Regions from separate parts of the Paenibacillus sp. 1-8 genome, predicted to be linked through region 4. Evidence: riboswitches for the same ligand, from Rfam matches in the RefSeq annotation. Region 4 holds a riboswitch; each other region holds the start of a gene.
What was found. Region 4 has a riboswitch for cobalamin ahead of AC0WRU_RS24200 (ABC transporter substrate-binding protein). Riboswitches for the same ligand answer to the same signal wherever they lie in the genome.

Region 1 (3,554 bases), 240 kb from region 4:
GCTCCTGCGCCTCCAGACGGAACTGGCAGTTATCGCAATTGGCCATGACCTTGCCAACCAAGCCTTCGTTGGCACGCTCCAACACCAGCTCGACCAATTGTGGATGGAACCCAAAATATCCGCCCATTTCCACTTGCAATGCAGGATGAGACTCCGCAAATTCCTCTGTCATTTCTCCGATACGCTTAATCAGCACACCCGTGAATAGAAAGTATGGAAGCACGATGATTTTTTTAGCGCCTAGACGTAGACAACGCTCCAAGCCATCTGGAAATGAGGGTTGTGTCACACCGATAAAGCTGCTCTCCACCCACGTATACGGGAGTTTTTCCCACAGCATACGGGTAATTTTGAAAAAGTCGCTGTTCGCATCCGGATCGCTGCTTCCGCGTCCCAGCACCAGCACAGCCGTTTCTTCATCCGTCACCTCGGCAGAAGCCTCCACAGCGCTATCCATACCGGCTGGAACCGCAACCGGACGGGCCTCTTTCAAGCGGCTTTGCAGAATGCTGACGATTTTTTCGTGAACGCCAATCGGACGTCCGTATACAAATTCCACCTGCGGATATTTCGCCTTTGCCCGGTCAATAGCCATCGGAATATCAATTTTGGCATGTACCGCTGCGAACAAAATAATCGGAATAAGAACGACACGCGTCGCCCCTTTTTCCACACATGTCTGCACTCCTTCGGCAATGCCGGGACGTGCCAACTCCAAGAAACAGGTTTCCACGCACATATCCGGTACCCGATCTGCCACCGCCTGTGCAAATTCCATCAGCTCCTGATTCCCCTCCGGGTCTCGACTTCCATGTCCAACCAACAATATTGCATTCACTGCTGTATTTTCCTCCTCATCAATAGGGATAACCTGCAAGACGCCCTATTTTATCTGTATGCTTACATCCATAAAAACAGGCTTTCTAGCGCATTAATCGCCGCAGACGGCATTCACTTCTACTGTTGCAGGCGCATCTTCATGCCGAAAACCCGCTACCACGCCCACACGCTTGAAAAATTTATGAAAACGCTCGTTCGGATGCCCTTTTTCCTTATATTCAGCGACGACGTTCTCAACGATATCCGTAATCTGATCCCCCGGAATGCCCTCCGCTACAGGTTGAGCGGCATGAGCGTTGCGTCCGAATTTTTTGCCGCCGAGGAACAGATCGTATCCACCCTTGCGGTACACAATCCCGATATCCTCCAGCACCGCTCCATAGCAGGCCATACCGCAGCCGTTCAAAGCAATGCTCGTTTCCTTGGGTGCCTGCAATCCGCCCAGTACAACCTGTAGATGCTCTGCCACAGGCACAGCATCATCCTTCTCCATATTGCAGAAGTCGCACGCCTTCACCTTAAACACATCGCCAATCGGCATCACGATGAATCGTTCATCCCGTAGCCGCCCTACCAGCTCCTCCGGGTCTGCGCATGGCACGCGCAGCACGATCTGGTGATCCGGCGTATACTCCAGCTCGCCTTCATCACCCGCTACCTCGGCGAGCAGCGCCATCTGGTGAGCGGTGAACTTCTTGTTTCCCACGCCGGGGGAAACGCCCACCTCAAACAGCGCAGGCTTGCCAAAGCTACCTGTCGCTGTCCCGGCCGTAGCCACCGCTCCGGCGGTGCTCACGGCGGGCGCTTGCCCGCTCCAGCGCGCGCTCGCTGCGCCCGGCAGCTTGCCGCCCGCAGCGAGGCGGCTCAGCGCCTCCGCTGCCAGCGATGCCGGGGCCACCCCGGCTTGCACGGCAGCCACCGCTTGCGGGCGTGCCTGCGTTGCCACCGCAGCAGCGCCGCTCGCGGAAGGAGCGGGGGCGGTCCCGCCAGCACCCGCGGGGGCTGGCACTGCGGGTGCAGCGCCTGCCTGCGACGCATTCAGCGCGCGATCCTCTTGCGCGCCCAGCGACCACGGCTCCGCTTCCGTGCGGAGCCGCTGATGCGGCTGGAGCGCCTGCTCGGACGCATCCAGCGTATACTTGCGCTGATACCCGCGCGGCGTCACGATCAGACCGTCATACACCATCGTCGAGGAATTGCCGATGATGACGGTCGTCAGCATACCGATATCATGGTTGAGCATGTCCTCCAGCGTCGTCACAATTACTTGCTGACGGTCGCGATAAGCACTCTTGACCAGCCCTACCGGAGTCTGCGGATCACGGTAGCGCAGCAAAATGGACTGCGTCTCAACTATCTGGCGTGTACGCCGACCACTGCGCGGATTGTACAGTGCAATGACAAAATCCGCCGAAGCTGCCGCTTCTACACGCTTCACAATCGTTTCCCAAGGGGTCAAATGGTCACTCAGACTGATCGTGCATGCATCATGCATGACGGGCGCACCCAACAGCGAAGCACAGGACTGAATCGCCGATATTCCCGGCACGACTTCTACCTCAACCCCGTCCTCACGACGCCAGCCCTTTTGCATCAGCACTTCGTACACTAGCCCGGCCATGCCATATACGCCTGCGTCTCCACTGGAAATGACGGCTACCTTCTTGCCCATCTCCGCCTGTCGAACCGCCTCCTGCGCACGGCTCACTTCCTCTGTCATGCCTGTGCGAACAATCTCCTGTCCATTCAATAACGGACGGATCAGATCTACATAGGTGTTGTAACCGATAATGACCTCACTCTCGGCCAGCGCATCCAGCGCCCGTTTGGTGATATGTTCCATATCCCCCGGTCCGAATCCAATCACGAGCAATTTTCCTAATCGGCTCATCGTTATCCTCCTTCTTAAATCCAGGCTATGTTTTCCACACTTCTATCTATTCCACTTGTATATGGACATCCTGTAACTCAAAAAAACCCATCCTCCCCGGATGGGTTTCCTATGTACACATCGTATCATCAGACGGACACAGCATAAGAAGACAGACACTTCTTGTCTCCCGCCATCGTGCCGTTGCTTTCCATCTGCCTGTTCACGCTTGAACGCTTCTGCACGTTCAGATCCACGCAAACCTGTAACCAACATGGAAAAAGCAACGTGCGCCTGATTTCCTGATTTCGTACACCCGTCCTCTCCGCGAAGGTTAACGGTGCATACAGATCAAGGTAGGTCTCCTGGCTCGGCATCAACAGATTTTTTCGCCTTCCCCGGTTTCTCACGAGTGACGTCTGAAAAAATCCTCTTCCTTACAGTGGCGGGACCGCTCGGGACTTGCACCCGATTCCCTGTTACCCTTTGCTATCACAAAGGCACCTTGTCTGTCCGCTATTTGATTATGGGTCTTATCATAACCTTGCCTCAATCAGTTGCGCAAGCATGAAAAACGCTTTATTTCAAGTTTTCCGCCTTGTTTTTTAGCATATGCAGCAATTCGTCCGGGTCCGCAGAGATACTCAGCAGCGCTGGATGGTCAACTCCGGTAAATCCCTCACGCACACTATGACGCACCATTTCCGCCAACGGGTCAAAATATCTGTTCACATTCAGCAGCCCGATAGGCTTGCGATGAATGCCGATTTGCCCCCAACATAGTACCTCGAATAGCTCCTCAAATGTTCCCAATCCGCCCGGAAGGGCAATGAATGCGTCAGCC
Region 2 (3,554 bases), 200 kb from region 4:
GCCCTTCACGGATTGCGGGTTCATCGACCTGAATCATGCCAATCCCCGCTTTTTCCAATGCTTCTACCTCAGCCCGTAGTGCCAGTGCTAACTGTAAAGCAACCTGACTGCGAGGAATATCATTACGTTCGAAGGACCAGTTCAAAATCGTTACCGGACCTGTCAGCATTCCCTTGACCGGTTTGGAGGTCAACGATTGGGCGAAGGCCGTTTCTTCCACGGTCATAGGTTGGTCGAACGACACGTCTCCGTATATAATCGGCGGTTTAACACAGCGGGAGCCGTAGGACTGTACCCACCCGTTTTGTGTAAAGGCAAAGCCTTTCAGCTTTTCGCCAAAAAACTCAACCATGTCGGTCCGCTCAAACTCCCCGTGTACAAGCACATCAATACCAATGTCCTCCTGTATATCAATCCATTCCTTGATTTGCTGCTGAATGAATGTTCGGTACTGCTCGGCAGACCATTCCCCTCTGCGATAGTGCAGACGGGCTTTGCGAACCTCGGCGGTTTGCGGGAAGCTGCCAATCGTCGTCGTAGGAAGTGGAGGCAGCTTCAGCTTGTCCTGCTGAATCACACGACGCTCGACGAAGGGAACGCTGCGTGACTGCGGCTCTTTCGCCAGTAGAGCCGCCATATCGGCAGCGGTCTGTACTCGTGCCGCCGAGCTGTTGAAGCGAGCTACCGCGTCCGCACTCTGCTCAAGCTTGGCAAGTGCCGAGGGTTCGCGTTTGCCAAGCGCAGCGGTCAAAGCTGCGATTTCTTCCAGCTTTTCATCGGCAAAGGCCAGCGCTTGTACCAGCTCTGGGTCCAGCTTATGCTCTGCTTCCAGACTGACCGGCACATGCAGCAGACTGCATGATGGCTGTACGATGAGCTGGGCGGCGGGCGTTTGTTCTGCCAGCTGTTCAAGCAGCGCAGCCACGGCGTTCAGATCGGAGCGCCATATATTGCGCCCGTCAATAACGCCAGCGGCCAGCGTTTTGCCTGCGGGGAAGCCATGCTGGAGCACATGTTGAAGGTTTTCGCCATCATCATGTACAAAATCCATACCTAATCCCTGTACCGGGAGCGTGGACAGGTGCTCATAATGATCCAGACTGCCAAAGTAGGTTTGCAGCACGATATTTAAGGATGGAGCAGCCTCGGACAAGGCTTCATAAGCCTCCTGAATAATGTCCAAATCCTCTGCCGGGAATGAGGTGGTCAGGACAGGCTCATCCACCTGCACCCACTGAACGCCTTCCGCAGCCAGCTCAGACAGGACGCGGGCATACAGTGGCAGGAAGCTTCGTACAATGGCGGCCAAATCCTTACGATCATAGCCTTTGGACAGGGCAACGAACGAATAAGGACCGATCATGACGGGTTTACCCTCAATGCCCAACTCCTGTTTCGCTTCACGATAAGCCTGCAACGGCTTATTCTCCGTGAACACCGGGGTTGCATTCGCCAATTCCGGTACGATGTAATGGTAATTGGTATTCAGCCATTTGGTCATTTCACTGGCGGTGGCACCCTTTTGTCCACGGGCTATCCCGAAATAGACGGATAGGGGAACAGGTCCCTCGAGACGGTAGTTGAACCGTTCCGGCACCAGACCGAACATCACGGATGTATCCAGCATGTGATCGTAATAGGAAAAGTCTCCGACTGGAATTCGATCAATTCCCTTGTCACGCTGCTTGCTCAGATGCTCCAACCGCAATCGTTTCATCTCGATATGCAGTTCACCTTCATCCATGCTGCCGTTCCAGAAGCGTTCCAGTGCTTTCTTCCATTCCCGGTTCCCACCGATACGCGGATATCCCAGGTTACTGCTGATCAAGCCGGGCAAATCAGGCAATTCGGTAAATGACATGTACTTTTCCTCCCAGGCTGGTAACCAGTTTATTTTTGCGTACAAAAAAAGACATTCCTCCCCGGGGTAAAAATGAATAGGGGAAAGAATGCCTCCGTTATTTAAAAATAAAAATTCGGCGACTGCTCTTAACACCTCCCTATCTCCCGTAGGTACTTGCGATGTTGTTGAAATAGGCAGGTCTCCTGACTTACGAATCATGACTTTCAGCGCTCCTTCCCGGTCTGTGGACCAGTGGGTGTATCAACAGCTGAAAATTCCCCGTTTACAGTGGCGGGACCGCGCCGGACTTGCACCGGCTTCCCTTTTAAGCCTGAACTGAATAGAACAGACACCTATCTCCAAGCTATGCGATTATGGTATGACGAATAATTATGCACTCGTATACTTGTTCACCATCATAAGTGAAACCTGCGGGATGCGCAATAGAAACTCCGTTTGAACCTGCAATGAAACGATTAAGTTTATGGAAGCACATTTAAGGTTTATTAAAAGCGTTCTGCTTATCAGTACGTTATCCCGTGTTCCCGATTTAAAGCACCCCCCTTTCCAACTACACGCAAAAAAAGACAAGCCCTCCCATAGGGAAAGGACTCGTCTTAGGGCATAACAACTCATGCGAGTATAACATCGCCTCAGGCTAATGTAACGGTAGATCCTGCCAGAATGCTGGCCTTCACATCAACCAGTCGCTGATTGCGGCTGCCTCGGAAGGGAAGGGTCAGATCCTTTTGCTGTTCTACAAAAGGACCGTCCACAATCACATCGCACAGCAGCGCCAGCTCCTGCCGGGCCTGATCCGTAAGCAGTTCTTCGTAGACGAAGCCCGTATAGGCCCACACGGTTCGGTCAGGGCAGGCTGCGCGGAAGTCGCGTACAAACTGCGAGCATTCCGCTGCCGAGAAAAAGGGGTCTCCGCCGCAAAGGGTTAACCCGTCCAGCAATGGATTATCGGCGATGTCACGGATAACCTCCTGCTGCCGCTCCGGTGTGAACGGTTCGCCTGTACGGAAGCTCCAGGATGCCGGATTGAAGCAGCCGGGGCAGGCATGGCGGCAACCGCTAATGAACACAACGGTGCGCAGGCCGTGTCCTTCGTTCAGAGATTCCGGAATGTAGCCGCATAAATTCACCGATGCTTCACCCGGTCACGTACCTCGGCTTGTTTTGCGGTGTTGAACCGGACGGTATAATCACCTGTCAGATATCCGGTTACCCGGCGTAAGCGCTGAAAATGCGTATGTTCCTCATCAGCACCGCAATGGGGACAGCTTGTCCCGATAATGCCCTCGTAGCCGCATTCCGGGCAACGATCTACGGGATGATTAATGGAGAAGTACCCAATGTTTTGATGAAGCGCATATTGTACAATTTTAAGAAACGCCTCCGGGTTATTCCGCGCATTGCCATCCAGCTCAATGTACGAAATCGCTCCAGCGTTGCACAGGTTATGAAATGGGGCTTCGAGGCTGATTTTACGGGCAGCCGGAAGCGTGTAATACACAGGAATGTGAAAAGAATTCGTGTAATATTCACGATCATTCACACCGGGAATGACTCCGAAATCACGCTGATCCAGCAACGTGAATTTGCCGGATAGACCCTCGGCAGGCGTAGCGAATAGCGTAATATTAAGGTTATGCAATTCACTCATCCGGTCGCAGTAGACACGCATGGAAGCTATGACTCGTTG
Region 3 (3,554 bases), 1.7 Mb from region 4:
CGGTCGTAAACGCCACTAGCGGCAGCGTCCATATGCCAACAAATGAAAATTGAAGCCCCCAATAAATCAGCACCGCCGCTCCTACCGAAGCACCAGAGGATACCCCCAGTGTATACGGATCAGCCAAAGGATTGCGCAGCACACCCTGAAATCCGGCTCCCGCCAGCGCCAGCGCTGCGCCTACTAGCATTCCCAGTAACACTCGTGGCAGTCTGACCTTCAAAATAATCTGCTCTGAGGATGTATTCCAATCCGGTGTAAACGTATCACCTAACCACGGTAGGTGGTTGACCAGAATACCCGTGATCTGGCTGACCGGAAGCTTGGCCGAGCCGATGCCAAGACAAAGTAGCAGCGTCAGCAGCAGCAGGACAAGACCTGTCCCTCCAAAGCCGATCAGTTTACGGTTCATTTGAAAATTTCAGGATACACGCCCTTGGCCACTTCCTTGAGACCTTCCGTTACGCGCGGACCCGGACGACTGATCAAATTATCATCCACGGCAAATACCCGGTTGTGACGAACAGCCGATATTTGATCCCATCCACTGCGAGCTTTAATGATATCGCCGAGCGTCTGGCCTGTTTTGTCATCCTTGACACTTTTGCTGTACAAAATCACGTCAGGGTTCGCTGCAATAATATTTTCCTCACTGATTTGGTACCACCCCTTCTGCGTGGCACCTACATTTTCTCCGCCCGCCAACGTAATCAGTTCGTCCATAAATTCGCCTTTACCAACCGTCCAGCCTGGTGAAAACTCGACGTATACCCGCAGCTTCTGCCCTTTACCGATATTTTTAACTCCTTCTTTCACTTCCGCTACATCTGCTCTCATCTTGTCGGTCACCGCTCTCGCTTCTTTCTGATGATCGGTGATTTTACCATACAATTCGATGTTAGCCATGACATCTTCAACTGTTTTCGGTTCCGTTTTAAAAATCATAATTCCCATGTCACGCAGCTTGGTCGTAGCCTGTTCACTAAGTGAAATTCCCGCAAAAACGACTTCCGGGTTTGCAGCAATGATCGCCTCTTCGTTCGGTTTCATAATACCGCCCACTTTAGGCTTTTTCGTAGCTGCTTCCGGGTAATCAGAGTAGTCGGAGACGCCTACAATTTCCTTATCCAGCCCGATGGCGAACAGCGCCTCGGTTTCTGCCGGGGAGACGGAAACGATTTTATCCGGCGCTTTTTTGAATGTAAATTCCTGTCCTGTTGCATCCTTAATCGTGAGTGGGTAGACCGTTTTGCCCGGAGGCTCTTGTGCGGTAACTGTCTGTCCCGGCTGCTGTGAAGAAGCCTGACCCTCTTTATTTTCAGCATTCTTTCCATTAGCACCACATGCACTCAGCACAACTGCCAAAATCAGAGCCAATAGACCTGTTGTCCAAACCTTTATTTTTTTCCCTGCCATGATTTGCACCCCTTCATAAAAAAATCGTTAAGAGCGTTACTTGAATCATCCGATATCATCTATATCCAGCCTTCTTTTCCTATCAAAAAACCCCCGCATCCTCATATCAGGACACAGGGGTCACGTTAGCGCAGATCGTGCGCAGGCGGCAGCTTCTTCCCGCATGGACAGTCACTGCGAACACGTCATCCTTTCCTCGAAGGATTATGGTGACAGGCGGACGGGCAGGTATCCTGACTTACAGAAACATGCGACAGCCTGCTACTCCTTCATATGCTTTGTGGCACATAAAGCATATCGGGCTGGCATTTTTCCATTTACAGTGGCGGGACCGCGCCGGACTCACACCGACTTCCCTTTTAACAGCGCAGGAAAGGGAAACCATAGTTTCATCACACTGCGCCGACCTCGTCTGCTGGATATTTGATGTAGTGGTAATCAAGCCGTTCTTTTACTTGATGATTATAGGTTAAAAAGAGACGGCTTACAACCCAAACAGCCTCTTTATCCGTTGATGTCTAACCTAATGAGGAAGCATTTTCGCAATGTAATTGTGCGGTCCTGCCAACCTCAATTGAATCCTAATTGCCGCTCCCGGCTTCGGATTCAGGCTCCAAAAATCATGGCCCGGTATCAGCATGCAAGCCAACTGACGAATTACGCCACCATGCGTAACGATCAAAATAGAGGGCGGCGCAGCAGTCAAACCCATTGGCTGAACTTCCATAGCAACATGCCACTCATACAGAGAGTCAAGAAATTTGCGCAGACGATTCACAAAATCTGCCCAAGACTCTCCTCCAGGAGGGGTGATCCGTTGCGGCTCATCAATCCAAGCGCGATACAACTCCACATCCTTAAGCATGTCATACGTTTTTCCATCCCACTCGCCAAAATGAAGCTCTCGCAGACGTGGTTCCATGATGGCAGACCCAACAGACATATTAGATAGGAAACGCTCAGACTCCCATTTCGATGTTAGCTCCAACCGTGATTCCGGTTTCGATTCGAAGTGGGTTCCCACTTCAAGCTCTGGTTTCAGTTCCGATTCCGGCAAAATGATCTGCAAGGTCTGACGACAACGTATCAAGTCACTGCAATAGATTCGGGCAAAGGAATGCCTCTGTAATTTTTCCCGCAAAGGCTCTAATTCTTGCTCTGCTCCCGGTAGCAATCCCAGATCGGAGTGCCCCAGGTATCGACGTTCCCTGTTCCATAAGGTTGTGCCGTGCCGTACCAGCACAAGCTCCAAGTCCCGATGCAGAACTTCTTTAGCATAATACGGCACCTTATCCTCCTGTGAGTTCGGACTTTGTGCGTATTCTACTGTCCTTTTTGCTGCTATATCTTGTTTCAAGATAATGTCACTTCCTGCTCGATCATTATTCAGTGTGTCACGCTTCACTGTATCCACCCCAGCGCATAGCATCCGGCGGACACGAACAGACACAATCCCGCAAACATACTGGACACGGCAAACATCAGCCGGATCGTATGCCGGATATCATCCGGCTCCATCGATCGCACCAGCTCTCCCATATATGCGCGAAAGGAGCGCACGCCATGATATACATTATAGCCTCCGAGGCGAATCCCCAATGCACCCGCAACTGCTGATTCTGGAAAGCCGCTGTTCGGACTGGGATGCAGCCGCGCATCTCGCCTTACCATACGCCAGCTACGTCCAGCATCATGCCCATAAACCCACGCCGCTACTACCAGCATACCCGCTGTCAGGCGTGCCGGAATGTAATTAGCGGCATCATCCAGACGTGCCGAGGCCCAGCCCAAATGCAGATACTTTTCATTTTTGTAGCCAACCATGGAATCGAGGGTATTCACGGCACGATAAGCCAGAGCTAATGGTGCTCCCCCGATCAGGGCATAAAAAAGCGGGGAAATAATCGCGTCCACGATATTCTCAGCCACCGTTTCAACCGTACCACGCACAATCTCAGGCTCATCGAGCTGCTGCGTATCCCGCCCGACGATCATCCCCAGCTCCCGGCGTGCCGCAGGCAGATCACCCGCCTTTAATTCGCGATACACTGCCATTCCGGCGTCCTTTAGTCCTTTGGAAGCAATTGTGGTTGCGATCAGCGCAATTTCCGCTCCGACAGACAGCCACGGATGAATCC
Region 4 (3,554 bases):
TATCGTTAATATTGTCAGCATGGTCGAGTCTACGGGCGTTTATTTGGCAGTAGGCAAGGCGATTGATCAGAAGGTGGAGCAGAAGCAGATCGTCAATGGTCTGCGCTCCGAAGGACTTGCGATTATGCTCGGGGGTATTTTTAATGCGTTTCCTTACACAGCCTTTTCGCAAAATGTAGGTCTGATTTCGCTGACACGCGTCAAATCGCGGAACGTTATTTTTGCTGCGGGTGGTATCATGGTTGTTCTTGGTTTGCTGCCCAAACTGGCTGCCTTGACGACAGTGATTCCTAATGCTGTGCTGGGCGGGGCGATGATCGTTATGTTCGGTTCGGTTGCTGCATCAGGCATGTCTATTTTGTCAGAAGTGGACTTGCGGAAGGAAAGCAATCTGCTGATCGCGGCATGCAGCATTGCGGTGGGCCTCGGCTCTGCCGTGCTGCCCCAAATGTTCGACCAACTACCGAGCTTTGCCAAAATGCTGCTGCAAAACGGCATCGTATCCGGCTCGATTACGGCGATTGTCTTGAACATCGTTTTAACGAAAAAACAAGCCGAATCAGTCAAAGGTGTGACAGTGTCGGAGGTTCCGCAGAAGGTTTGATAATTAGGATTAGATAAAGACAGCCGGAGAGAGGTCGTAAGCCTCTTTTCCGGCTTTTTGGCATAGAGTTATTGATAAAGCCCTCTTCCTGTATGAAGATGGGGATTTGAGATTCTATTAGAAGAATTTGCTAGAGTGGTAGGCGGGATCATGGTATGATTTACCTTATGGATTTTGAATAGTGGTGGATGTTTTCGGACCAAGCGAAAACCCACCGCGTAATTAGGTTAGGCGCCTAACGGTGGGTTTAGCTAAGCATTTAGCGCGCCGTGGTGATCCACAGCCTTTCAAATCCTGAGAGTCTTTGCCGTTGGTAGCGGCGAAGACTCTTTTTAGTATACGGACACGATGGGTATCTCTATACCTAATTTTATCACGTCCATTGCGTGCATGCAACGCAAAGTCATAGCCTTGATTCTCGCCGTATCGTTCAAATTTAAATTATTATGCGACATTTGTTGACAAGCCTGTAACAACAAAATAAGATAGTCCTAAATCGTAATGAAAAAGAATAAAGGAAGAAAACAGGTGTGAGCCGGACTTTCTATCTACAGGGTTTCGTTGAGATCATGTAGATGGTTGTTGAGCGTGTTCACTTAAAAGGGAAGTTCGGTAGATTCCGACACGGACCCGCCACTGTATACAGGCATCAGCAGGGTAACTGCTGTAGCTTTCAGAACAGCCACTGGAACTGTGAAGAACCGGGAAGGCCTGAAAGATACGCCTGGAGTCAGGAGACCTGCCTGTTTTAACATCACTGTCAGACCCACGGGATGCTGGGGAGGTGGTTAGGCGTGCTGCATACGGAATGTCTAAAACCGACCGATCCCCTTTTTTAGAGGGTACTGAGGGTGAGCTTTGGCATTTTATAATGAAAGCATTTCTGACTGCTGATCAAGCGGTCCGGAATGCTTTTTTCGCGTTTTGCGTTAGGTTTATATGATTTTACAAGTTAGAGGGGGATTCATCGAATGATAAGTAATCGTAGTAGGCGTTCATGGTTGATATGTACAGGGGTGATGCTGCTGCTGGCAGTTATGGCTCTTGCGGGATGCTCCACAACCAATAAGACGGCGGACAGCTCAAGCAAGGGCGAGAACATATCCGCACAACAGTCCACAACGGACAAAAAGCTGGTGATGGCGTATACGTGGAAGCCGTCAGGCGTTGACCCGCACGGAGATAATAGCTGGGATGTGATGCGATCCGGTGCAGGTGAGACACTTGTCCGTTTGAATGAAAAGCTGGAGCCTGAGGCTTGGCTGGCCAAGGAATGGAAGCAGGACAGCCCTACAGTTTGGACGTTCAGCTTGCAGGATAAAGTCACTTTTCATGATGGAAAGAGTATGGATGCAGCAAGTGTAAAAGCGTCTTTGCTGCGCTCTATCGAGAAAAGCCATCTGGCGAAGGATTTACTGAATGTGAAGTCCATTGATGTAAGCGGCCCGCTGGCGTTGAAAATTACGACAAACCAGCCGAATGCGGCGCTGGTGTCCAATCTGGCGGATCCATCGACGATTGTGCTGGATGTAGCGTCTATAAAGGATGAGCAGAGCTACCCTGCGATGACAGGTGCTTTTAAAATTAAAGCATTCAACAAGGATCAATCCTTGGTCGTAGAGCGTTATGACGGATATTGGGGCGAGAAGGCCCGGCTGGCTGAAGCAACGATGAAGTTCATTACGGACGGCAATTCGCGCCTGCTGGCGCTGCAATCCGGCGAAGTAGATGTAGCGACCGATATTCCGGTGGATAACGCGGAGGTATTGAAAAAGAACGATAAGCTGCAAGTGCTGTCGGCTCCCTCTTTGCGCACGCATATGATCGTGTATAACATGGAGTCGCCTGTGTTCAAGGATGCCGCGAACCGCAAAGTAGTGGACAGCTTGATACCACGTGCATCCATTGTGAGTGCGATCATGAGAGGCTATGGTACGGAGGCAAGCAGCCCATTCCCGAGCATTCTCCCCTTCGGTAAGGTCGAGCGTAAAGCGCTGGACGGAACGCCCGAGCAGCTATTGACGAAGGAGGGCTGGAAGAAGGATGCCCAAGGCACATGGACCAGGCAAGGCAAGCCGTTCGAAGTTACGTTGCTGACCTTTCCTCAACGTCCAGAGCTTTCGGTGATGGCTGAGGTGATTCAGAGCCAACTGCTGAAGGAGGGCATCCAGGTGAAGATTCGTAAGGTGGAAAATATCGACGAGGCACTGACCAAAAACGATTGGGATTTTGCCATGTACAGCATGCTGACTGCCCATACGGGGGAGCCGCAATATTTTATGGACATGTTTTATTCCTCTAAAAGCCAAGCCAATGTAAGCCGTTATAGTTCCAAACCGCTGGAGAACCTTCTTGGCAGCTTGAAGCTGGCGAAGGATACAGCGCAGCGTAATGCCGTGACACTGCAAGCGCTGGATATCATTAATACGGATTTGCCGCAGTCGTTCATTGTTCATCCGGATAACGTATTTGGGGCGAAAAAAGGGGTAAAGGGCTTCACGCCGCATCCGATTGAGTATTACTACATTACGGCGCAATCCGATATTGCGGAATAGCCGGCTGCATACCCTATGATTCGTTTTATTCTGGAACGTGTGGCGCAACTGGTCATCATTGTGTTCGTTGTATCTACGCTGACGTTTGTACTGATGAGGCTGGCTCCCGGCGACCCTGCTACCATTCTGCTCACCGCGCATAATGTGCCTGCCTCTGAGGAGGCGCTGACGGCGCTGCGTAAGGAGCTGGGCTTGAGCGAGCCGCTCCATATTCAGTATGTGAACTGGCTGCGGGATGTGTTCACAGGGCACTGGGGCACCTCCTATGTATCCAAGGAGTCGGTGCTAACCGAACTGTGGAACAGACTGCCCGCTACCGTGGAGCTGGCCTCGGCGGGCTTTGCCGTCATGACGGTGCTGACTCTTGGGATGGGGCTGGCCGCCTCGGTAAAATC

Region 1: linked by a shared signal. The riboswitch ahead of cobJ (precorrin-3B C(17)-methyltransferase) and the one ahead of AC0WRU_RS24200 (ABC transporter substrate-binding protein) in region 4 are both predicted to bind cobalamin.
Region 2: linked by a shared signal. The riboswitch ahead of metE (5-methyltetrahydropteroyltriglutamate--homocysteine S-methyltransferase) and the one ahead of AC0WRU_RS24200 (ABC transporter substrate-binding protein) in region 4 are both predicted to bind cobalamin.
Region 3: linked by a shared signal. The riboswitch ahead of AC0WRU_RS06700 (ABC transporter substrate-binding protein) and the one ahead of AC0WRU_RS24200 (ABC transporter substrate-binding protein) in region 4 are both predicted to bind cobalamin.

What each region holds. Positions count from the first base shown of each region.
Region 1 covers NZ_CM149995.1:5,011,801-5,015,354, forward strand. Annotated here, with positions in the region: gene AC0WRU_RS23055 (sirohydrochlorin chelatase) at 1-838, opposite strand, end outside; gene cobJ (precorrin-3B C(17)-methyltransferase) at 932-2,731, opposite strand; gene AC0WRU_RS23065 (hypothetical protein) at 2,860-3,090, opposite strand; cobalamin riboswitch at 3,049-3,232, opposite strand; gene AC0WRU_RS23070 (LOG family protein) at 3,290-3,554, opposite strand, start outside.
Region 2 covers NZ_CM149995.1:5,043,569-5,047,122, reverse strand. Annotated here, with positions in the region: gene metE (5-methyltetrahydropteroyltriglutamate--homocysteine S-methyltransferase) at 1-1,861, opposite strand, end outside; cobalamin riboswitch at 2,020-2,215, opposite strand; gene nrdG (anaerobic ribonucleoside-triphosphate reductase activating protein) at 2,497-2,994, opposite strand; gene AC0WRU_RS23220 (anaerobic ribonucleoside triphosphate reductase) at 2,991-3,554, opposite strand, start outside.
Region 3 covers NZ_CM149995.1:1,462,252-1,465,805, reverse strand. Annotated here, with positions in the region: gene AC0WRU_RS06705 (FecCD family ABC transporter permease) at 1-412, opposite strand, end outside; gene AC0WRU_RS06700 (ABC transporter substrate-binding protein) at 409-1,416, opposite strand; cobalamin riboswitch at 1,623-1,817, opposite strand; gene AC0WRU_RS06695 (histidine phosphatase family protein) at 1,940-2,773, opposite strand; gene cbiB (adenosylcobinamide-phosphate synthase CbiB) at 2,818-3,554, opposite strand, start outside.
Region 4 covers NZ_CM149995.1:5,248,129-5,251,682, reverse strand. Annotated here, with positions in the region: gene AC0WRU_RS24205 (nucleobase:cation symporter-2 family protein) at 1-604, shown strand, start outside; cobalamin riboswitch at 1,164-1,365, shown strand; gene AC0WRU_RS24200 (ABC transporter substrate-binding protein) at 1,576-3,159, shown strand; gene nikB (nickel ABC transporter permease) at 3,175-3,554, shown strand, end outside.